One region of the Nitratireductor basaltis genome, then DNA from elsewhere that is predicted to be linked to it. Evidence: predicted binding sites of a transcription regulator. Region 1 holds the regulator's gene; each other region holds the start of a gene.
What was found. The regulator PhoB, encoded in region 1, activates phosphate uptake and scavenging genes when phosphate is short. The targets are predictions, from matches to a motif close to TGTCATNNANCTGTCAT.
Positions count from the first base shown of each region.

Region 2: the regulator PhoB is predicted to act here: its motif matches at 3,292-3,308, upstream of phnC (phosphonate ABC transporter ATP-binding protein).
Region 3: the regulator PhoB is predicted to act here: its motif matches at 4,689-4,705, upstream of EL18_RS14005 (esterase-like activity of phytase family protein).
Region 4: the regulator PhoB is predicted to act here: its motif matches at 4,205-4,221, upstream of EL18_RS14000 (DUF2794 domain-containing protein).

Region 1 is NZ_JMQM01000002.1:601,362-607,031, forward strand. It holds gene pstB (phosphate ABC transporter ATP-binding protein PstB) at 1-685, shown strand, start outside; gene phoU (phosphate signaling complex protein PhoU) at 724-1,431, shown strand; gene phoB (phosphate regulon transcriptional regulator PhoB) at 1,448-2,134, shown strand; gene EL18_RS15285 (FG-GAP repeat domain-containing protein) at 2,292-4,106, opposite strand; gene EL18_RS15290 (di-heme oxidoredictase family protein) at 4,106-5,530, opposite strand; gene EL18_RS15295 (ROK family transcriptional regulator) at 5,554-5,670, opposite strand, start outside.
Region 2 is NZ_JMQM01000002.1:41,566-47,235, reverse strand. It holds gene polA (DNA polymerase I) at 1-1,847, shown strand, start outside; gene EL18_RS12565 (LysE family translocator) at 1,849-2,478, shown strand; gene rpe (ribulose-phosphate 3-epimerase) at 2,479-3,141, opposite strand; gene phnC (phosphonate ABC transporter ATP-binding protein) at 3,389-4,222, shown strand; gene phnD (phosphonate ABC transporter substrate-binding protein) at 4,303-5,211, shown strand; gene phnE (phosphonate ABC transporter, permease protein PhnE) at 5,290-5,670, shown strand, end outside.
Region 3 is NZ_JMQM01000002.1:341,947-347,616, reverse strand. It holds gene EL18_RS14035 (heparinase II/III family protein) at 1-542, opposite strand, end outside; gene EL18_RS14030 (RsmB/NOP family class I SAM-dependent RNA methyltransferase) at 642-2,009, opposite strand; gene htpX (zinc metalloprotease HtpX) at 2,006-2,983, opposite strand; gene EL18_RS14020 (DUF1674 domain-containing protein) at 3,111-3,338, shown strand; gene EL18_RS14015 (thermonuclease family protein) at 3,396-3,851, shown strand; gene EL18_RS14010 (DUF1013 domain-containing protein) at 3,861-4,556, opposite strand; gene EL18_RS14005 (esterase-like activity of phytase family protein) at 4,774-5,670, shown strand, end outside.
Region 4 is NZ_JMQM01000002.1:335,976-341,645, forward strand. It holds gene EL18_RS13995 (Ig-like domain-containing protein) at 1-3,820, shown strand, start outside; gene EL18_RS14000 (DUF2794 domain-containing protein) at 4,234-4,617, shown strand; gene EL18_RS14005 (esterase-like activity of phytase family protein) at 4,655-5,670, opposite strand, start outside.

The DNA of each region.
Region 1 (5,670 bases):
GGATGTTCGCCAGAACCAGGTGACGGCGCTGATCGGTCCGTCCGGCTGCGGCAAGTCCACCTTCCTGCGCTGCCTCAACCGCATGAATGACACGATCGATATCTGTCGCGTGCGTGGGGACATCACGCTTGATGGCGAGGACATCTACGATCCGGCGATCGACGTGGTGGAACTGCGCGCACGCGTTGGCATGGTGTTCCAGAAGCCCAACCCGTTCCCGAAGTCGATCTATGAGAACATCGCCTATGGTCCGCGCATCCACGGGCTCTCCAACTCCAAAAGCGAGCTGGACGGCATTGTGGAAACGAGCCTGCAGAAGGCAGGCCTCTTCAACGAGGTAAAGGACCGTCTGCATGAACCGGGAACCGGGCTTTCCGGCGGTCAGCAGCAGCGCCTTTGCATTGCGCGCGCCATTGCGGTTTCGCCGGAAGTCATCCTCATGGACGAGCCATGCTCGGCACTCGACCCGATCGCGACCGCAAAGGTGGAAGAACTGATCGACGAGTTGCGCGAGAACTACACGATCGTGATCGTCACACACTCCATGCAGCAGGCGGCCCGCGTGTCGCAGCGCACGGCGATGTTCCATCTCGGCAATCTTGTCGAGGAGGGGCCGACGGACAAGATGTTCACCAACCCCGAAGACAAGCGCACCCAGGACTACATCACCGGCCGCTTCGGCTGATTTTATCCGTGGTTTCAGCGGTTACGAGGAACAGTCACATGGGCGAACATACAGTCACCTCCTTTGACGAGGAACTGAACCGGATCGACCAGCTTCTCTGCGAGATGGGCGACCTTGCCGGGGCCATGACCCAGTCGGCGACGAAGGCACTCATAAGCTCCGACAACGGTCTGGCGCAGCGTGTCATCTCCGATGATGCGATCATGGATGCCAAGCAGCGCGAGCTCGACGAGCGCGCCATCACGCTCATCGCCAAGCGCCAGCCCATGGCGCAGGATCTGCGCGCCGTGGTTGGTGCCATACGCATGGCAGGCGATCTCGAGCGTATCGGCGATCTGGCGAAGAATGTTGCAAAGCGCGTCGGTGCCGTTGGCGACAGCGCCACCCCGCGCAGCCTTGCCCATTCCATCGATGCGATGGCGCAGCTTGTCATCGTGCAGGTGAAATCGGTCATCGACCAATATGTCGCGCGCCAGAGTGAGGGGCTTACCTCCCTGCGCGACGAGGACGAGAAGATCGACATCCAGTACACTTCGGTGTTTCGCGAACTTCTCACCTACATGATGGAAGATCCGCGCAACATCACGGCATGCACGCATCTTCTCTTCTGCGCCAAGAATCTTGAGCGTATCGGTGATCATGTCACCAATATCGCCGAGAATGCCTATTACGTGATGACCGGCGAGCAACTGCCCGTCCAGCGGCCAAAGCTGGACGAGACGCAGATGACGGTCAGCGCCGAATAAAGGGTGTCAGCCAATGATTGCGCCGAAAGTGATGGTGGTCGAGGACGACGAACCGCTATGCGTCCTCCTGCGCTATAATCTGGAAGCGGAGGGCTATCAGGTCGAAGTCGTCACGCGTGGTGACGAGGCCGAAATGCGGCTTCAGGAGAATGTGCCTGACCTGCTCGTACTCGACTGGATGGTGCCTGCCATCTCCGGCATAGAGCTCTGCCGCCGCCTGCGCATGCGGCCCGAGACCGAGCGCCTGCCGATCATCATGCTCACTGCGCGCGGCGAGGAAAGCGACCGGGTGAGGGGGCTTTCAACAGGTGCCGACGACTATCTCGTCAAACCTTTTTCGACGCCCGAATTCGTCGCCCGCGTGCGCGCGCTTCTGCGCCGTGCGAAGCCGGAAGTGCTTTCGACGGTCCTAAGTGTCGGAGACATCACGCTCGACCGCGAATCCCATCGTGTCTATCGCCGCAAGAACGAGATCCGCCTGGGGCCAACCGAGTTCCGCCTGCTGGAATTCATGATGCAGCATCCCGGTCGCGTCTTCTCCCGCGCCCAGCTTCTCGACAATGTCTGGGGCGAGACCATCTATATCGACGAACGCACCGTCGACGTCCATGTCGGACGCCTGCGCAAGGCCGTGAACCACGGCAAGATGCCGGATGTGATACGGACAATCCGCGGCGCGGGCTATGCGATCAGGGAAGCTTGAGGGGCTGTTTAGCCATACAAACGAAAGGGAGCCAAAGGCTCCCTTCGCAAGTCACTTCCTTTCGGGAAGTAAATACTCCTGCGAGCACCACGAATAGTGTGAATATTAGTATTCGCCAGATTGGTGTCAGTAGAATGTCGCTAAAGCGCAATTCTCCTCACTCCACCGGATACCAATACCTTGCTTCCGCTTCCCCGCGCTCGATCCTGACGAAATTGTTGGCGAAGACGCGGTAGGGGTGGCTCCATTCTCCGTCGGGCCATTTTACGCGGATTTCAGCGCGTTCGGAGGTGCCGAGGCCTGCGTGGATGAAGCCTGCATGGCCGGAGGCGTGCCCGCCGCCGAGCTGGATGGTGCGGTTGACGGTTCTGGTGCCGATCTTGATCGAGATGAGCGCGCCGACCGCGTTGCGGTTTGCCCCCTTCTGGGCGAGTTCGACGGCGACGAAATTGCCGCCCGCAATTGCGCGATCGCCCTGCTTCATGCCCTTGTTGCGGAAGAGCGAGACATTCTGCTCGCGGTTGACCACCAAGAGGTCCAGCAGACCGTCGGCGTTGAAATCCGTGACAACCGCACCGCGGCCCTTGGTCGGCAGGCCGATGCCGCTTGTGCCGCCGGCTTCCTCGAAGGAACCGTCCCACTGGCCGATCAGCAGATTGTCGGGATCGGTAGCCGCAAAATCCGGCATGGCTTCAACATTGCCCTTGGCGATGAAAAGGTCGGCGAGGCTGTCATTGTTGAAGTCGGCGAACTCGGCATGCCAGCCGGTGGAGGGTTTCAGGTCGTCGCCCTGATAGGGGCGATGGGCGGTTGCGCCGCGGTCAAAGGCTATGTCTCTGTAGATCGGACGGTCTTCCTCGGCCTCTTCATCGAGCTTCTGCAGCTTGGTGTCGCCCATGGAGGTGAGCGCGTATTCGGGATAGCCGTCGGCGTCGATATCGGCTTCGGCGATGCCCATGCCCCAGATGGTCAGGTGTCGCCAGCCTTCGGAGCGGGAGTAGAGCCGCGGGCTTCGGCCCGGCTCCACATGCCAGAGTTGCTCCTCGCCGCCGCGATAATAGTGGCGGTCATTGGTGATGCGCAGGTCCGGCGTGCCGGAGCGGTTCCAATCCGTAAACAGCATGGACAAGGCGCAGTAGCCTGGGGTGAGTGCGCGGCGATCCTCGTAGAGCGGGCCGTTGGTGCCTTGCTCCGGCCGGTAGAGCGCGTTGTCGTGGCAGGTGCCCCAGGGAGAGCCGGGGGCGGAGCGGTCGACATAGTTTCCGAAGGCAAGCGTGGGGAAGCGGGCGTCCGGCTCCCACATGGCCGAGAATGCGGTTGTCCAGGCGCGCCCGCCGTCGAAAGCGAAGGCGTCATTGGCCCTCTCGAAACTGCAGTTTGGTCCGCCCTTCAGGATGATGTTTTCGCCAAGGCGCAGGAGCACGAGATCCTTGTGGCCGTCATTGTCGATGTCGAGCGGGTAGGCGCCCAGCACACGCGTGCCATCGCGGCCAAGACCATGGTCGCGACGGGAAAATTTCAGCGCGCTGCCTCTGGTGCTTTCACTGACGAAGAGTGCAGCATCATCACGCCCGCCTGCGATGAACAGATCGGGCATGCGATCGCCATTGCAGTCGAATGAAGCGGCTCCGCCGCCCACGAAATATTCCCACGGACCGCGATAGGCGTGGGTGAGGCCAGCGGATTGGGCTTCCTCGTGCATCACGGGGATGTCGGCGAGGGGCGCAGCGATGGTTGGGTGGGTGAGGAGGAGGGTGGCTGCGAGGATCACCAGGCTCAATGCATGGTGGCGATGTTCACCCCCCTCTGCCTTGCCAGGCATCTCCCCCACGAGGGGGGAGATCAGTCGTTTCGCCTTGGCCGACGCATTCGGCGATGTTTGTGCGGTTCCAGATGACAGCCATTCTCCCCCCTTGTGGGGGAGATGTCCGGCAGGACAGAGGGGGGTGTCGATACGCCAGCGCTTCAACATCACTCTGCCTCCCCAATCACCAGCGTGCGCAGGAAAGCGATCAATGCGCTGCGGTCTGCTTCTTCGGCTGCGATATAGGCGTCACGCGATGCGCGGGCCGCGCCGCCATGGGCGCGGATGGCTTCGTCCATGGTGGTCATATCGTTTCGGTGGCCGTAGGGCGCGGTTGATTCCAGGCCCCAGAGTTCTGTGGTCATGAAGACATTGCGCTCGACGAAGCGCTGGGCGAGCAGCTCATTGCCGAAGGCGGAGACTTCCTGGTCTGCGATCACGTGGCGCTTGAGGTCGCCGAAGAGCGGGACGAGCCAGTTGCCTTCTTCATCACGCGGCAGATCTTTCGCCCACTCAAGCAAGGCGAGATCATACACGGCGTCGGCTTCAGCCTCGCCGCTGCGCAGCGTCCCTGCCATGTCCACGGGACCGGGATCGACAAATTCAAGCGAGGACAGCGGCAGGGCTCGGATATGGCAGGCGCTGCATTGCAGCTCGTCGAAGACGGCATTGCCGTGCTCTGCAGCCTTTTGCCAGGCTTCATCCTCGGGTGCCCTGCGCACGGGCGGCTGAAGCCCTGCCTGCCAGGCAACGAGTGCAGCGATGTCGGCGTCGGCAATCTCGTCTGCCACACCGTCGCCATCGAAATCGTCTTCGCCGGTCCAGCGCTTGCCGAAACGTTCCACGGCCTGAATACCATGATGATGATTCAGGGCATTGACCGTGAACTGCCGCAGCGAGGTCATCACGCCTTTCTGGGTGAAGGGCCGAATGACGAGATCGGCATCCACGCCGTCAACCTCTGTCAGATCCAGCATGCCGTCGGGATGGGCGGTGATCGTGCCGAAGTGGACGCCCTTGGAGACAAGTTTGCCGGTCACGGTTTCGCCCGAGATGCGCGCGCTGTCGAGCGTGCTGCGTCGGATCGCCTGCAGATCACGCGTCATCTCGCGGGCGAGCAATTCCACCAGTCCGGCACCAAACAGATGGTTGGTCCCGCGCTCGTTGGAAAATTGCGGATCGAGGCTTTCGAAATCGGCGCTTTCGAAGCCTTCGGAGACGAAAACATTGGTGACAAATTCACCGGCGCCGCCAGCCACCGGCATGTTGTGGCAACCTGCGCAGGCATTCGCGTCGAGGCCGGCGGAGCGGAAGAACTGGTTCTGCGGCGGGCGCTTTCGCTTTGTGGGTACGATCGCCTGCGTGGCAAAGGGACGGCCCACGCCGTCGGCGGTGGTGAAATGACCCGTGAAGAGATGCTCCCCGCGGTCGCGCAGCGCTTTCAGCGTGTCAGGGTCGATCTTGCCGGAAAGACCTGCAACCGGCTGCGTGCCTGAAAGGATGCTCTCCGCCCAGGGTGGGCTTGTTTCCGCGCTTATGGCAGCGTTCGCCGCTGAAAGCAAAATTGCGAGGGCAAGGCCCGCTCGTGCCATGCTCCGTCTCCTCCCGAATTCATTCACGCCGACAGCGCGGCTGCACCCGCACCGAAATGACTTCGATCCAGCTCCGCGAGCGCAAGCATCGCGCTGCCTTGCGCTATGAGTGGTGTCTCTTCGGGCTCTGTCTCGAAGCT
Region 2 (5,670 bases), 560 kb from region 1:
ATGAGTGCATCCGCACGACCGAGCGGCTGGAGCATTGGATTGGCGAAGCGCGTGAAGCAGGCATTGTCGCTTTCGACACGGAGACCACATCGCTCGACCCCATGCAGGCTGGCCTGTGTGGCGTTTCGCTGGCTGTTGCGCCCGGTCGCGCAGCCTATGTTCCCCTGTCCCACAAGGACGGTTCCGGCGATCTCTTGGGGGGTGGCCTCATTGAGGATCAGATCGCGGAAGAGGAAGCACTCACGCTGTTGAAGCCGCTTCTTGAGGACGCTTCCGTCCTCAAGATCGGGCAGAACCTGAAATTCGATTGGCTGTTGCTCTATCGCAAGGGCATCGAAGTCGCGCCTTATGACGACACCATGCTCATCTCCTACGCGCTCGAGGCGGGAGCGGGGCATGCGGGCGGTGGCCACGGCATGGATTCGCTGTCGGAGCGCTGGCTCGGCCATGTGCCGATCCCTTACAAGGAACTGACGGGGACGGGCCGCAACCAGATCACTTTCGACATGGTTGAGATCGAGAAAGCCACGGCCTATGCGGCGGAAGATGCCGATATCACGCTGCGCCTGTGGCATGTACTCAAGCCCCGCCTCGTCGCCAACGGTCTGACCACCGTCTATGAACGCCTTGAACGTCCGATGATTTCGGTGGTGGGCCGCATGGAGCATCGCGGCATTCAGGTGGACCGTCAGATCCTCTCGCGCATGTCCGGTGACTTCGCGCAGACGGCTGCCGGCATGGAAGAGGAAATCTACGAGCTGGCCGGCGACCGCTTCACCATCGGTTCGCCAAAGCAGCTTGGCGAAATCCTCTTCGGCAGGATGGGGTTGCCGGGTGGAGCCAAGACCAAATCCGGACAGTGGTCGACTTCGGCCCAGGTGCTCGAGGAGCTCGCAGCCGCCGGTCACGCCCTGCCGCGCCGCATCGTGGACTGGCGACAGGTCACGAAGCTGAAATCGACCTATACGGACGCCCTGCCCGGCTACATTCACCCGGAGACGGGGCGCGTTCACACATCCTATTCGCTGGCATCGACCACGACAGGGCGACTGTCCTCGTCGGAGCCGAACCTGCAGAACATCCCGATCCGAACAACGGAAGGCCGCAAGATCAGGCGCGCTTTCGTGGCGCCGGAGGGCTGCAGACTGATCTCGGCCGACTACAGCCAAATCGAACTGCGCGTGCTGGCACATGTGGCGGAAATCCCGCAGCTGCGCCAGGCTTTCGCCGATGGGCTGGACATTCACGCCATGACCGCATCGGAAATGTTCGGCGTGCCGGTTGAAGGCATGCCGGGCGAGGTGCGCCGCCGCGCCAAGGCAATCAATTTCGGCATCATCTACGGCATTTCCGCCTTTGGCCTTGCCAACCAGCTTGCCATCCCGCGCGAGGAAGCCAGCGCCTATATCAAGCGCTATTTCGAGCGTTTCCCCGGCATAAAGGACTATATGGAAGAGACGAAGGCCTTCGCCCGACAAAACGGCTATGTGGAGACGATCTTCGGTCGCCGTGCCCATTATCCTGAAATCCGCTCGTCCAATCCGTCCGTGCGCGCCTTCAACGAGCGTGCCGCCATAAACGCTCCCATCCAGGGCTCGGCGGCTGATATCATCCGCCGCGCTATGATACGCATGGAAGGCGCATTGGCAGATGCGGGGCTGGGTGAGGTGAAGATGCTTCTCCAGGTGCACGACGAACTGATCTTCGAAGCGCCCGTCGATCTGGTGGAGAAGGCCATCCCCGTGATCCGCGAGACCATGGAAAGCGCAGCCTTTCCGGCGCGCAACCTTTCGGTTCCGCTACAGGTGGATGCGCGCGCGGCTGACAATTGGGACGAGGCGCATTGATATGGAATGGCTTTCAGCCACGCCGCTGCAAAGCCTTCTTCCATTCCTGCTGGCTTCATTTCTGATCGAGCTGACGCCAGGGCCGAACATGGCCTATCTGGCGCTGGTTTCGGCGTCAGAAGGTCGGCGGGCCGGGGCTGCGACAGTCGCAGGTGTTGCCTTGGGCTTGGCTGTCATTGGCATCATAGCAGCGCTCGGGGTGGCCCAGCTCATCCTGGCTTCACCCTTGTTGTATGGGGCCCTTCGATGGGCTGGAATTGCGTTCCTGCTCTATCTCGCATGGGATGGCTGGCGCATGGGAACAGATATCGTGAAATCCGCCGACAAGCCGGATAGCCAGCATTTCATGCGCGGCTTTATCACGAACCTTCTCAATCCCAAGGCCGGTGCATTCTATGTGACTGTGCTGCCAAGCTTCGTTGTGCCCGGCCTGCCCGCCAGCCAGCAGACGATCATCCTGACGGGTGCCTATGTAGGAGTGGCGACAGCCGTTCACGCTGCGATCGTAATTCTTGCCGGCTCACTTGAGCCAATCCTGAACAATCCGCGCCGGGAACTCGTTGCACGCCGTGTGCTTTCGGCGATGCTTGCTGCTGTCGCAATATGGTTTGGCTGGGTGACCGGCCGCTGATCAGACGGCCTTTCGGATCGCCTCGATGTTACGGCGATAGGCGTCTTCGCTGCCGCCTTTGAAGACGGCGGAGCCCGCCACGAGCACATTTGCACCCGCTTCCACGACAAGTGGCGCCGTTTCAGGTGTCACGCCACCATCAACCTCGATATCGATGTCACGATCGCCGACCATCGCCTTCACGCGGCGGATCTTCTCGACAACCGCGGGGATGAAAGCTTGACCGCCAAAGCCGGGATTGACCGTCATGAAGAGGATGAGGTCCACTTCGTCCAGCACATATTCAATGACGCTTTCCGGCGTGCCGGGATTGAGCGAGACACCCGCCTTCTTGCCAAGCTTGCGAATGGTCTGAAGCGAGCGGTGGAGATGCGGGCCGGCCTCGGCATGAACCGTGATGATGTCGCAACCTGCATCCGCGAAGGCTTCCAGATAAGGGTCTGCAGGCGCAATCATCAGATGGCAGTCGAACACCTTGTCCGTGCGGTCACGCAGCGCCTTGATGACCGGCGGCCCAAAAGTGATGTTCGGCACGAAATGCCCGTCCATGACGTCAAGATGCACCCAGTCGGCGCCCGCGCGCACCACGCTTTCCACCTCGTCTCCCAGACGTGAGAAATCCGCAGAAAGAATGGAGGGTGCGATATGGATGGGGCGCGTCATGAGATGTCTCGCAAGCCGGTGTTGAACCTGGCATTGGACCTACCCGCCCAGCGTTGACTTGTCGAGAAGGCTCCCATTCTCAAAACGATTAGCTATGTGGATGCCGCTTTCCACGACCCTTAATCGAGCCGGAACAGACAGTTAGCCGGGCGTCAAAAAACTGACATCTGAGTGACATTGGGGGTTCATGGACCGGCAGTAGGACTCCTCCCCGACAAGAGCAAAAGCTCGAGACCAGGGAGAGGTCATGCTTGAGATAAACGGCGTTACGCGACGCTTCGGCAAAACCGTGGCCGTCAATTCCGTGAACCTCCAGATCGCCGAAGGCGAGATGGTTGGCGTCATCGGTCGCTCAGGCGCGGGCAAATCCACGCTCCTGCGCATGATAAACCGTCTCGTCGATACCAGCGAAGGTGCCATCACCTTCAATGATGTCGTGGTGACGGGTCTGAAAGGAACAGCGCTGCGCCGCTGGAACCGCGATTGCGCGATGATCTTCCAGCAGTTCAATCTCGTACCGCGGCTTGATGTTCTGACTAATGTGCTGCTCGGTCGCCTCAATCATCGCTCAACCGTCAAGAACCTGCTGGGCATCTATTCCCGCGAGGAGCGCATCAGGTCCATCGCGGCACTTGAGCGGCTCGACATCGCGCATACAGCACTCCAGCCGGCGGGCACGCTATCCGGCGGTCAGCAGCAGCGCGTGGCCATTGCGCGCGCCCTGATGCAGGAGCCGAAGGTTATCCTCGCCGATGAGCCGATCGCCTCGCTCGACCCGCTCAATGCCAAGGTGGTCATGGACTCGCTGGCAGACATCAACCGTCGCGAAGGCATCACCGTCATCACCAATCTCCACACGCTGGATACCGCCCGCCACTACTGTTCGCGCATCATCGGCATGGCCAAGGGTGAAGTCGTCTTCGACGGTCCGCCCATCGCGCTGACAGCCAATGCCGTGCGCAAGATCTACGGCGCCGATGCGACAGGCGAGACGGTGCGCGAAGACATCACCTCCACCGCCATCAAGACGCCGCCTCCGCCCGTGGCAGCGCGCGGTCTGGAGCCCGTTCTCGCCGGATAGGCAGCGCTTTGCCCCCGTCACGGGCCATGGATCATCAATGAAAAACCGCCGGGCCTTCCGGCAACAACAGGAGAGACGACATGCTGAAGAAAGCACTTCTGAGCGCCGTTGCGCTCGCAGCACTTGCAATGGGTTCTGCCCAGGCCGAAGACCTGAAGACATTCCGCGTCGGCATTCTCGGCGGCGAGAACGAAGCCGACCGTCTGCGCAATTTCCAGTGCCTCGCAGACAAGCTTCCCGAAGCACTTGGCGTTGAAGAGGTCCAGTTCTTCCCGGCTTCCGATTACGATGGCGTTGTTCAGGGCCTGCTCGGTGGCACGCTTGACTATGCAGAGCTCGGCGCCTCCGGCTATGCCAAGGTCTATCTCGAAGATGATAACGCTGTTGAGCCGATCCTGACCACGGTTCAGACCGACGGCTCCACCGGCTACCACTCCGTCATGGTTGCCCGTGCCGATTCCGGCATCAAGACCCTGGAAGACCTCAAGGGCAAGAAGCTCGGTTTCGCCGATCCGGACTCCACCTCCGGCTACCTTGTCCCGGCTGTGACGCTGCCTGCCGCCATCGGCGCTCCGGTTGACGAATTCTTCGCCGAGACCGGCTTTGGTGGCGGTCACGAAAACCTGGTTCTCGAGGTCGTGAAGGGCACCTTCGATGCAGGCACCACCTGGGCATCCGGCGTGGGTGATTTCTCTGAAGGCTACACCTCCGGCAATCTGCACAAGATGGTCGAGAAGGGCATTCTCGACATGGATGATCTGGTGGAAATCTGGAAGTCGCCGCTCATCCCGAATGGCCCGGTTGTTGTTCGCACCTCGCTCGACGACAGCATGAAGCAGGCCTTCAAGGACTTCATGATGCAGCTCCCCGAAACCGACGCCGAGTGCTTCTCTGCGATCCAGGGTGGCGATTACACCGGCTACACGGAAGTAACGCCGGAATTCTACGCGCCGATCATCGAAGCGCGCCGCGCCCAGATCGGTTCCTGATAGGACCAATCCGAGACCGGCCCCTTCTCCTCGATCGAGGGGGAGGGGCTGCCTCATGTCTTGAGCAGACCGGACATCATGACAGCGACCACACAGACACCGCTTCTGACAGAAGCCGGCGCAACCGTTGAACGTCATTGGCGGGAACTGGCTGGCCGCCGCCGCCTCTACACCTTTGGCGGCATCGCATTTCTTGCGCTGGCAATGTTCGGCTCGCTCTGGTTTGCCAACGAATCCAATGCCGGCAAATTCTTTGACCGCCTGCCCTATCTCTTCGATTTCGTGGGTCAGCTCGTGCCACGTGACGGCATGGAGATATGGCGGGCAATGTTCGACCTGCCGTCGCCCTATGACGATGGCAGCCTGAAATACAATTATCCGGACGGGCGCATCTATCTCACCGAGAGCCTGTATCTGCCGGAATATTTCTACAAGATGCTCGAGACGATCAATATTGCG
Region 3 (5,670 bases), 260 kb from region 1:
GCACGCAGATAGCGCATCTGGATGGCGAGCATTTTCAGGTAAAGCCGGTAAAAGGCCAGATCCGCACCCTGCAACACCACCGCAGAATGCTGCAGCCAGGCAATGACACGTCGCGCGGTAATCGCCGGGTCCCAAGGCAACCCACCAATACGTCGCCCATAAAGGTTGATCCAGTCTCCCACCAATGCCCGCGCATTCGCCGATGCCAGCTCCGACTGCGCCGCATTGAGATGCCGCAGCCAGCGAAAGGCGTGCAGTTCTTCAAGCCAGCCGCGATTGCGCACATCAAGGTGAAAGGGGGACTGCCCGCCGGTTTCGATCAACTGCCCCGCTAGAAGAAAGCGCCCGTGATAGATCTCGCGTGCGATCTCCGGGTCGGCCAGCCGCAGGTCCGGAGGCGCTATCAGAACGCGTTCAGGTGTGCGACCGGTATAGCGCCAGCGATAGACCGGGCCAGTACGCAGCCGACGACGCAGGCGTCGCCATGCCTGGCGCGCCGCAAGTCCCCAAAGAACAGGAGCGTGGCTCCCTGCCGTCTGCACTGACCGCACCTATTTGAATCAATTGCCCCGTATCCGCACAAGACTCTATATGATTCAAACAGTTGTGCGAAGGCGAAAACATGACGGGCTCAGGAAGCGTCAGCGCTTGACGAAACGTGCGGCGAAGAACCCGTCCACAGCCTGCAGCTTGCCTTCCTCCGCTTCCGCCGCGTCGGGCAGTGTGCGCAGATAGCCTTCGGGTGTAATGAAATGCGCGGCTCCCGTGAGCTCCGAAGCAGTAATGGTGGAAAGCTCCAGCCCAAGATCCGAAGCGAGAACTTGCGACACGACCGCTTCACCTTCCAGCGGGTCAATGGAGCAGTTCGCAAAGACGAGCGTTCCCCCGGCCCGAACCAGTGTCGCCGCATGCTCCAGCAGTTTGCGCTGAAGTTCTGCAAGCTTTTCAATGTCCTCGGGAGTCTTTGTCCATGGCACATCCGGGTGCCGACGCACGGTACCGTTCGAGGAGCAGGGCGCATCGAGCAGAACTGCATCGAACGGCTCTTCGACCGTCAGCGTCAGGCCATCGGCCTTCGATATCTCCGCATCAAGCTTGAGGCGCTGCAGATTGGCTGCCAACCGCTTCAACCGGCTCGCGGACAGGTCGACCGCCGTGACCTTTGCGCCATAATGGGCAAGCTGCGCCGTCTTGCCGCCCGGTGCCGCACACAGATCAAGCACGCGCATCCCGGGCCTGGCCCCTATAAGCTTTGCCGGCAGGCTGGCCGCCGCATCCTGGACCCACCATTCGCCCTCATCGAACCCCTCGAGCTCCGGCACGGATGTGTCGAGCTTGTCGACGCGGACGGAGCCATTCGCCAGGACCGTTCCGCCAAAAGCCTCAGCCCAACGCTTTGGGTCCGACTTGACCGTGAAATCAACTGGAGCCTCGAGGCGGTGGGCAGCAAGAATGCGCGCGGCGCGTTCTGCACCATAGGCTTCGCTCAATCTCGTTTGGAACCATTCCGGAGCGTCAACCACCTCATCGATCTTCTGCAGGATCGCATCCTTGCGTCGCGCAATGTTGCGCAGCACGCCATTGACGAGCGCGCTGAACCTGCTGTTGCGGGGATCGGACTTTGCCTGCGAGACCGCAAGATCCACCGCCGCACTGTCGGGAACATCGAGAAACAGGATCTGGACGGCACCGATATGCAGGATGTGGCTGAGCGAGCGGGCATTTCCCGGCAAGGGCCGGTCGAGCCTTTGCATGATGGCTTTCTCGATCCCGCATCGCCGCCGCAATGCCGTCACCAGCATGGCGCGAACAAGCGCCCGGTCACGCGGATCGAGCGCCACATATTGCGGGTGACCATGCTCGCTGTCTGTCACGGCATCAAGCGAAGAGCGCGCATCCACAACGGCCCCAAGAAGACGTGTCGCCACACGCCTGGCATCAAGGCCGGGCTTGTCATCGATGATTTCCGGCTTCCGCCTTGCTGAACGCGCGCCCTGCGCCTTGTTCACGACCACGGCCCCTTGAAACCATCGTCACCTTTGTCCCGGATTCCGGCCGAACCCGTCGGACGTGCGCCCCATGGCCCGGATGCAGCGCCACTTTCCGGCTGCGTATTCGACCAGTTCTGCGGTGTCGGACCCATTTCCTGCGCCATGGCCTGCAGGGCGGCAATGCGGTTCTCGGTGTTGGGGTGGGTGGAAAAAAGTCCGTCCATGCGCTGTCCGTTCAATGGATTGATGATGAACATGTGCGCAGTCGCGGGATTGCGTTCAGCATCCACATTCACCTGCCGTTTCGCACCCATGGCAATCTTGCGCAAGGCCGAAGCAAGCCACATGGGATTGCCGCAGATTTCAGCTCCGCGACGGTCAGCGGAATATTCGCGTGTTCGGCTGATGGCCATCTGTACGAGCATGGCAGCGAAAGGCGCAACGATCATCGCGACAAGTATGCCGATGAAGCCGAAGGGATTGTTGTTGTTGCGCCCGCCACCGAAGAACAGCGCGAAGTTGCCGAGCATGGAAATCGCACCGGCAAGCGTGGCGGTGATCGTCATAATCAGCGTGTCGCGGTTTTGCACATGCGCAAGCTCATGCGCCATGACCGCAGCCACTTCCTCCTCGTTCAGCGCATGAAGAAGTCCGCTTGTCGCCGCCACCGCCGCATTCTCCGGGTTGCGTCCCGTCGCGAAGGCATTGGGCTGCGCATTGTCGATGATGTAGACCTTCGGCATCGGAAGACCTGCGTTTTTCGCAAGGTCCCGAACGATGCCGTAATATTCCGGTGCATTGCGTTCATCCACTTCCTGCGCGCGGTGCATGCGCAGAACCAGCTTGTCGGCATTCCAATAGCTGAAGAGGTTCATCGCGGCGGCAATCGCCAGCGCGATCATCATGCCCCCGGTTCCGCCCAGCATGTAACCCACACCCATGAAAAGGGCAGTCATCACGGCAATCAGCATTGCGGTGCGCATCATGTTCATCGGACACTCCAGAATAGGCTTCAATAAGCCCCCACCGGCTGAAATCAGCCCGCGATGCTCGACGCATGCGGACACCTGACCTATAGATGGCCAGAGGCAGAGTGTTTATCAATATTGGGCCGATCTCATGATGAACGAACCTGAAATTGCAGGCGCTGGAAACAAGGCGGATCCTCAGGAGGCCCCGCGCGAGCTTTCGGCTGCAGCAAAGCGTGCCCTGCGCGAGGCGGAAGAGCGCCGGGCAAATCGCGAGGCCGCAGCGAATGAGATGCCGCGCGAGATAGGTGGTCGCAAGGGACCCGAACCCGTCCGCTTCGGCGACTGGGAAGTGAAAGGCATCGCCACCGATTTCTGATCCGCCGACAGCAGCACCAACTTGCGCAAGCAACATGATAGGAATACTATCCTATTTATGCTGCTTCGCCGATTGAGTCTTCCGATCCTTGCATTTCTTCTGCCCGCCATCGCCCATGCAGGCGACGATGAGGCATTGCCCGGCCCCGTTCCCGCAGATGTTGTCCGTGTCCTGGATGGTGACACCTTCGAGGCACGGGCGCATATCTGGCCGGGACAAACGGTGCAGGTGCTCGTTAGGCTGCGCGGCATCGATGCGCCGGAAATCAGAAGTTCCTGCGCACCCGAGAAGCTTGCCGGCATCACCTCCCGCACGGTCCTGGAGAAGCTGATCGCAGGCCGACGCATCACCATCAGCAATATCAGCGGCGGAAAATATTATGGCCGCGTCATCGCTGACGCGGCCACTGAAAATGGTCAGGCTATAAGCGCCTACCTGCTGGAACGTTCAGTCGTCCGCCCCTATCATGGCGGAAGGCGGGAGCGTTCGTGCCAGCTTTTCGCAGGTGGCTAGTGCACCTGCTCAGTTGTTGTTCTCGTCTTCGTCGTCGTCGGTATTGCCGCGCAGCGAGGACAGTTTCGCGAAGACCGCATCCGCATCCAGCTCCTTTTCTTCCGGCGCCTGATCGTCGAGCGACAGCTTCTCGGTTTCGGATGCCGGAAGCAGCGTCTCGTCGGTCTGCTCGCTCTGCGGAGCATAGCGTGCTGCCTTCTGAACTTCGATGTCGAGATCGATCTGCGAGCAAAGTCCAAGCGTCACCGGATCCATCGGTGTCAGATTGGCCGAGTTCCAGTGCGTGCGATTGCGGATCTGTTCGATCGTGTTCTTGGTCGTGCCGACAAGACGCGAAACCTGGGCGTCCTTGAGCTCGGGATGGTTGCGCACCAGCCACAGAATGGCGTTGGGCCGGTCCTGACGCTTGGAAAGCGGCGTATAGCGCGGGCCCTTGCGCTTCGTCTCCGGCACACGCACCTTCGGCTCGGAAAGCTTGAGCCTGTAATCGGGATTGTTCTCACCCTTGGCAATCTCTTCGCGCGTCAGCTGGCCGGTGATCACGGGGTCCATGCCCTTGATGCCCTGCGCGGCATCGCCATCGGCAATGGCGCTGACTTCAAGCGGATGCAGCTTGCAGAATTCGGCGATCTGGTCGAAGCTCAGCGCCGTATTGTCCACCAGCCAGACGGCGGTTGCCTTGGGCATGAGTAGCGTATTGGCCATGGCATAAATCCTTCTCTTCGCCCGCCTTCCCGGGGCGGACGGTGGTATAACCACCAATGTAGGGAAATCGCCTCACCTATAACCGCATTTGCGCGCCATCGCAATGACTGGCGTTGCGCGCTTGCTGTGTGCTGTCACTGATCTGTCATCACCGGTCATGCAACTGCAATCCATGTCTTCCAGATTCCGCCAACTTCGAATGGCGAGGGAGACGATGATGACCAGCTATCACACCAGAAAAACCATACTCGGCGCAATGGCAGCTGCCCTGCTTGCCGGCACCGCAAATCCTGCATTTGCCGAATCTGCATTCAACCGCATCGCAACATTTCCCGTTGCGGCCAATCTGCCCGCGGACATGGATCAGGCGACCGAAACCTCGTCGGAAATCATCGCAGCGACCGCCGACGGAAACATGTTGGTCTATTCCGACAGCCCTCTTGGTGCCGTTGGCTTTATCGACATCAGTGATGCGCAGAACCCGCAGGCCGCTGGCGTGGTGAAGCTTGAAGGCGAGCCCACATCGGTTGTCGTCTCCGGCAGCAAGGCGCTTGCCGGCATCAACACCTCGCAAAGCTACACCGCGCCCTCCGGCAGGCTGGCCGTTATCGATATTGCGGGACGCGAAGCCGAAATGACCTGCGAATTGGCCGGCCAGCCGGATTCGCTCGCTCTCAGCAAGGATCGCCAATTTCTGGCCGTCGCCATCGAAAACGAGCGCGACGAGGATCTGAATGACGGCGCCCTGCCGCAGCTTCCCGCAGGCGTGCTGCAGGTCTTCGCCATGCAGGATGGTGCTCCCGACTGCGATAGCGTGAAAACCGTGGAATTGACCGGTCTTGCGGAAGTCGGCGCAGACGATCCCGAGCCGGAATTTGTCGACTTCAATGATTCCAACGAGATCGTTGTTTCTCTGCAGGAGAACAACCACTTCGCCGTGGTCAGCGCCGAGAGCGGCGAGATCGTCAGCCACTTTCCAGCAGGCAAGACTTCGGCTGAAAACGTCGATCTCAAGGACGACGGCGCCATCCTCTTCACTGAGACCATGCCGGAAACCGCCCGCGAACCGGATGCGGTGAAATGGCTGGACAATGACCGCTTTGTTGCCGCCAAT
Region 4 (5,670 bases), 270 kb from region 1:
TGCGGGCGCGGATGGCGTCTGGCATCTCGACCACAGCGAAACCTCGCTTGCCGATGGCACCTATCAGGTCACAGCCACGCAGCAGGATGCGGCAGGCAATCCGGTATCCGCGCCATCCGATCCCTTCACGGTGGTGGTGGACACCAATGGCGGCGGCGAGGGTGGCGAGACGCCCTCACCGGCACCGGTGGTGACCGGCATCGAGGTGGATGGCGGGCTAGATCCGGCCGATGGCATCACGGATGAGACCATGCTGTTCTTCCTCGGCACGGCCAAGCCGCATGCGCTGGTGACGGTGCTGCTCGACGGTGTGGAGCTTGGCACAGCCACTGCCGACGAGACCGGCGCCTGGCGCTATGACCATACCGGCACGGTGCTTGCCGACGGCACCTATCAGGTGACGGCCACCCAGCAGGATGCGGCGGGCAATCCGCCTTCACCCGTCTCGGACCCCTATCGCGTCATTGTCGATACCAATGAAGGGGGCACGGTGCCGACAGAGCCGCCGGTGATCACGGGTTTCGAGGAAGACAGCGGCGTGGTGGGCGACGGCATCACCAATGACAACATGATCGCCTTCACCGGCACCTCGACGGAAACAGACGGCACGGTGGTGACGGTGACGCTTCTGGATGAGGGTGGTGCAACAGTCGCGACCCTGACGGCAACGGTTGCCAATGGCACCTGGACGACGAATGAGAGCGCGGAGCTGCCCGACGGCAACTATACCGCAACGGCAACCCAGCAGGACGCAGCAGGCAATCCGCCATCCGCGGCGTCCGAAGCCACAAGCCTCACCATCGACACCAATGATGGCGGTGCTGATGTCACGCCGCCGCCGGTGATCCTTGCCATTGCCGATGACAATGGCCGCGAGAATGATGACGGCATCACCAATGACAACACGATCCAGATCCTCGGCACCTCCGACGAGCCGGATGGCGCGGTGGTCACGGTGACGATCCGCGACAGCGCCAATGCAGTGGTCGCAACGCTGACGGCGACGGTCTTCGAGGGACGGTGGAGCACGGAGCCGACCGCAGCACTTGCGGATGGCGGTTACACGATCAGCGCCACGCAGCAGGACGCGGCGGGCAATGATCCTTCAGCTCCCTCGAACCTGTTCGACATGGTGATCGACACCAATAATGGCGGAGCCGATGCGACACCGCCGCCGGTGGTGACGCATATCGATCCCGATTCCGGCTTCGATCCAACAGACGGCATCACGCAGGACCAGCATCTGGTCTTCCATGGCACGGGCGAGGCGGGTGCGACGGTGTGGCTTTACATTGATGGCGACGAGATCGGCTCGAACATTGTCGATGAGAACGGCGAATGGTTCATCGACAACACGGAGAACGCGCTTGGCCAGGGCACCTACCAGATCACGGCGCGCCAGCAAGATGCCGCGGGCAATGACATCTCGGGCTATTCCGATGCTTATCAGGTGACCGTGGACACGGATGCGCCGAGCGTGTCGATCCGCGCCATGTCCAACGACTTCGGCGTGGTGGGAGACTTCATCACGCATGCGGAAGAAACGCGCCTGTCAGGCACGACGGACCCGAATATTCGCATCGATGTCTTTGTCGAGGGCGTGAATATCGGCTCCATGATCTCGGATGCCAATGGCTACTGGGAATCCGAAATCATCGACCTCAGCGCACTCGGCGTTGGCGACACGCTCAACGTTACCGTACGCGCCAGAAACGCAGCAGGCATTACGGCAACTGCGGAGCAGGTGGTGGAGCGCCACAATCACGAAATACCCCTATCGGTGCTCAATCCCGATAGCGGCTTCGTAGTGGTTGGTGATCGGACGAATGATTTCGCAGGTAGTGTAAGACTTGTCGGTGATGTGAATGACGACGGGATTGGAGACTTTATTGTCGGTGCTAACGGCGGTGACGACTATACCACGAATGCGGGCGAAGTTTACCTCATCTACGGAAAAACAAATGGAGATTATGGTTCGCTTGTCGACGGTAGGCGAATGGTGGATCTGGGAAGTTTGGCGCCAGAGGATGGGCTGGTAATTCAAGGCCCCTGGACGAGGTTTCACCTTCTTACCGGCGCCTCTCTGGGGGGCGACTTCAACAATGATGGCATTGCGGACCTTCTGCTCCAAGGCCGAGGAGAAAGCAACCTGAGCAATGCAGGCGGAGCTTTTGTCCTATTCGGGCGCGCCGATGGACAATGGGGCGATGTCGAAGGCGGAAGGCAGGTGCTCAAACTGGCGGGGCTGACAGCCGAATATGGCGTCAGGATCAGAAACACCAGCAACCCGGTTCTGGAGAACTCGTCATTTCAAATCAGTTCTGCCGGAGATTTCGATGGAGACGGCATAGAAGACTTTCTCGTGAGCACACCGTGGTCCAACTATCCATCCACAACGGGTCGTTCGTACCTGATCTACGGACGTGAAGATGGAGCGTGGGGCAATGCGAATGGAAGCGGCAGGTTACTGGATCTTTCGAGCATACCAACGGGTCAAGGTGTTGCTTTTGTGGGCACCAAGAAACAGGGTTTGATTGGTCTGCATATTGACAGCGGGGACTTCAATGGCGACGGCTTGACGGACCTGTTAATCAGTCAGCAGCGAGAATACACCGGAAGCGGCAGCTCAAATGATGCCCCCGGCAGGGCATACATCGTCTTCGGTGACGCGGAGCGCAGCCTCGGGACCAGCATGAACCTGGAAGCGATGACACATGATCAAGGCGTCATGTTCTACCGGACGGGGAGCATTTCTCTGGGACATGTATTGGCTTCCGTTGGCGACTTGAACAAGGACGGGTTGGATGATCTCGCAGTCGGTGGAAACGCTAACGGTAGCGCAGGCGAAACAACCATTCTCTACGGAAAAGCCGGCACGGATTGGACTGAGACTACCGGAAGGCAATCTCTTAACCTCGCAACTATTGGACCTGATGATGGATTTACAATCAAATATGACCCTGAATTGTCAAATCCGACCCTTGTAACGCATGGCGATATCAACGGCGACGGGCATGATGATCTGCTCATTTCCACATTGGGCGGAGGTTACCACGCAAATTCTGGACTTATCACGGTCGTCTTTGGCAAGTCGGACGGGGTATGGGGCGAGGTGGTCGGAGGAAAGAGGATACTCGATATCACCGAGCTTACTGCCGAGGAAGGTGTGAGCTTCCACGGCGAGAATGTCGCTGATGGTCTACAACGTGTCGACGCGTCAGGCGACATGAACGGGGATGGAGTGAATGACATCATCATCGGCAGTAACAATAATGATCTGGGCGGTACCGATGCTGGTGCTTCCTATATCATTTATGGCCAGACGAACGGTTTTGGTGCGGGGCTGATACGAAACGGGTCGGGTGCAGATGACTGGATGTCCGGCTCCGATAAGAATGACCAGCTTAACGGCATGGGTGGCAATGATACGCTTCTCGGTTATGAAGGCGACGACATTCTGACCGTGGCCAATGCCGGATTTCTTATGGTCGACGGCGGTGCGGGCGAGGATACGATGGTCATCTCGGCCGGTGGAATTCATCTTGATCTGACGGCGTTCAACCAGGACGCGGTAAAGGGCATCGAGATGGTCGATCTGTCCGGCAGCGGGGCCAACCGCATGACCGTTACCGAACAGGATGTGCTCGACATGTCGGATGCGGGGCTTGTGAAGCTTCGCGGCGACATTGATGACAGTGCGACTGCCTCAGGCTTCACGGACAGCGGCGCCGACCAGACCGAGAATGGCATCACCTATGATGTCTATACTTCCGGTGGCGCAACGCTCTGGATTGACCAGCAGATGAGCGTGACGGTCTGACCTGTTCCTGGTGGCGGCGCGGCTTTGCGCCGCCATTTCAGCGCTGATCCCTCCAGCCAAAAAAAACGCCGGTTCGGCCATCTGGCCGCCGGCGTATTGGGAGATCAATGCCCGCAATCGGTGGGCAAGATTGCCTGAAGAGATTGGTTCGACCCGGCTGCAGCCCCGTGGGCGGGGGGGCTTGGGGGGTACGGAAGCCACATCCGAATCGAACCGTCTCAGGCAACAAGGAGATCGTGGCTTCAGAATTTGGCGGGAGCTTGGGCAGATCAAGGCGAGAATGTGGTCTCTTATCACCAAATCATTCGCTTCATTTCACGTCGTGAGCCAACCTGTTATGAGGGCCAAGTCTTGCAATCGACTGCATGAGAGGTCACCTTTTACATGACAAACTCGTGAAAGGTGCGTGCTTCATGACAGATTTTGCGAGCGGCGAGGACGCTCAGCCATCCTCCAATCTGGTGCGCCTGTCGGAGGCCCGGGCGCAGCGGTTTCAGCCACCGGTTACCTTTCATCGCCGCGAACTGGACCAGATCCTGCGGCTCTACGGCCAGATGGTGGCTGAGGGCGAGTGGCGCGATTACGCAATCGATCATCAGAAGGATGTTGCGGTGTTCTCGGTCTATCGGCGCACGAGCGAAGTGCCGCTTTTCCAGATCGTGAAGAACCCGAAGCTGGCGCGCAAGCAGGGCGCTTATAGCGTGGTCGCGGCCGGTGGCGCGATCCTGAAACGCGGGCATGAATTGCCGCGGGTGCTTTCCGTTTTTGACAAGAAACTGAAAGTCGTACGCGCCTGAATGAGAAAGGGGCGGCTTGCAACCGCCCCTCATATGATCAGTTGACCGCGTTGATTGGGCCGAGATTGACGAAGATTGTCTCGCCGGACGAGTCGTCCACGCCGTCATTGTCGGTGACGAAATAGGCCGTCCCGGCGCGATCGATGGCGAAACCCTCGATCTTGTCGACCACATACTCGTTCGTCGCGGCTTTCATGTCAGGCAGAAGGTCGCGCACAAGCGTCTTCTCCACCACCGGCAATTCCCCGCCGAGTTCAGCGGGTTCGAAACCTTCCAGCTCGACCGCGAAAAGGCGCTTGATGCGGGCGGCATCGCCGATCTGGTTGTCACGCTCGACAATATAGAGCTTGCCGTCATGCGCCGTGATTTCGGACAGGCCGACCCAGCCGGCGTCCGGCTTGTCCAGCGGGTAGTGGACGGCAGCCCAGCTTTCGTCGGACGGCTTGTAGGTGACGAGCTTCACCAGACCTTCCGCGTCGTCATTCCATTCGCGCTGGATGGCCATGACGAGCATCTGATCGTCGCCTTCACCCACGATTGTCACGCCTTCCATGCCGAAGCGCTTTTCCTGGGAGATGAGGGCGGCAGGCAGGGCAATTTCCTCGCCGATCTCGCCGTCAGCATCGACATGGAGAAGAGCGTGAGGCGTGAGCTTTGCCGTATTGCCTTCCGATGCCAGCCAGAAGCCGCCCTTGCCGTCAGCAACAATGCCTTCAAGGTCAAGCTTCTGGGCCGGATTGCCATTTCGCGTGACCACCATTTTCCCGGTGATGCGGGCTGGTTTACTCGTGGCATCCACCGTGAAGATCGCCGGCTGGTTGGCGTAAAAGGAGTCGTTGATGGCATAGAGCTTTCCATCGGTGGCCGGATCGGCGGATAGGCCCGAAAGCGCGCCCCAGCCGATGGGCTGGCCGTCCTTCATCTCAGAGACGATGGTCGGATAGGCGGCTTCGCCGTCCTGAAGCTCGTAGATCATGATGTGGGAGCGCGCAGCACCGTCCTCGCCGAGATCCGTTTCATTGGCGGTGACAAGCAGGTTGCGCTCGGGGACCG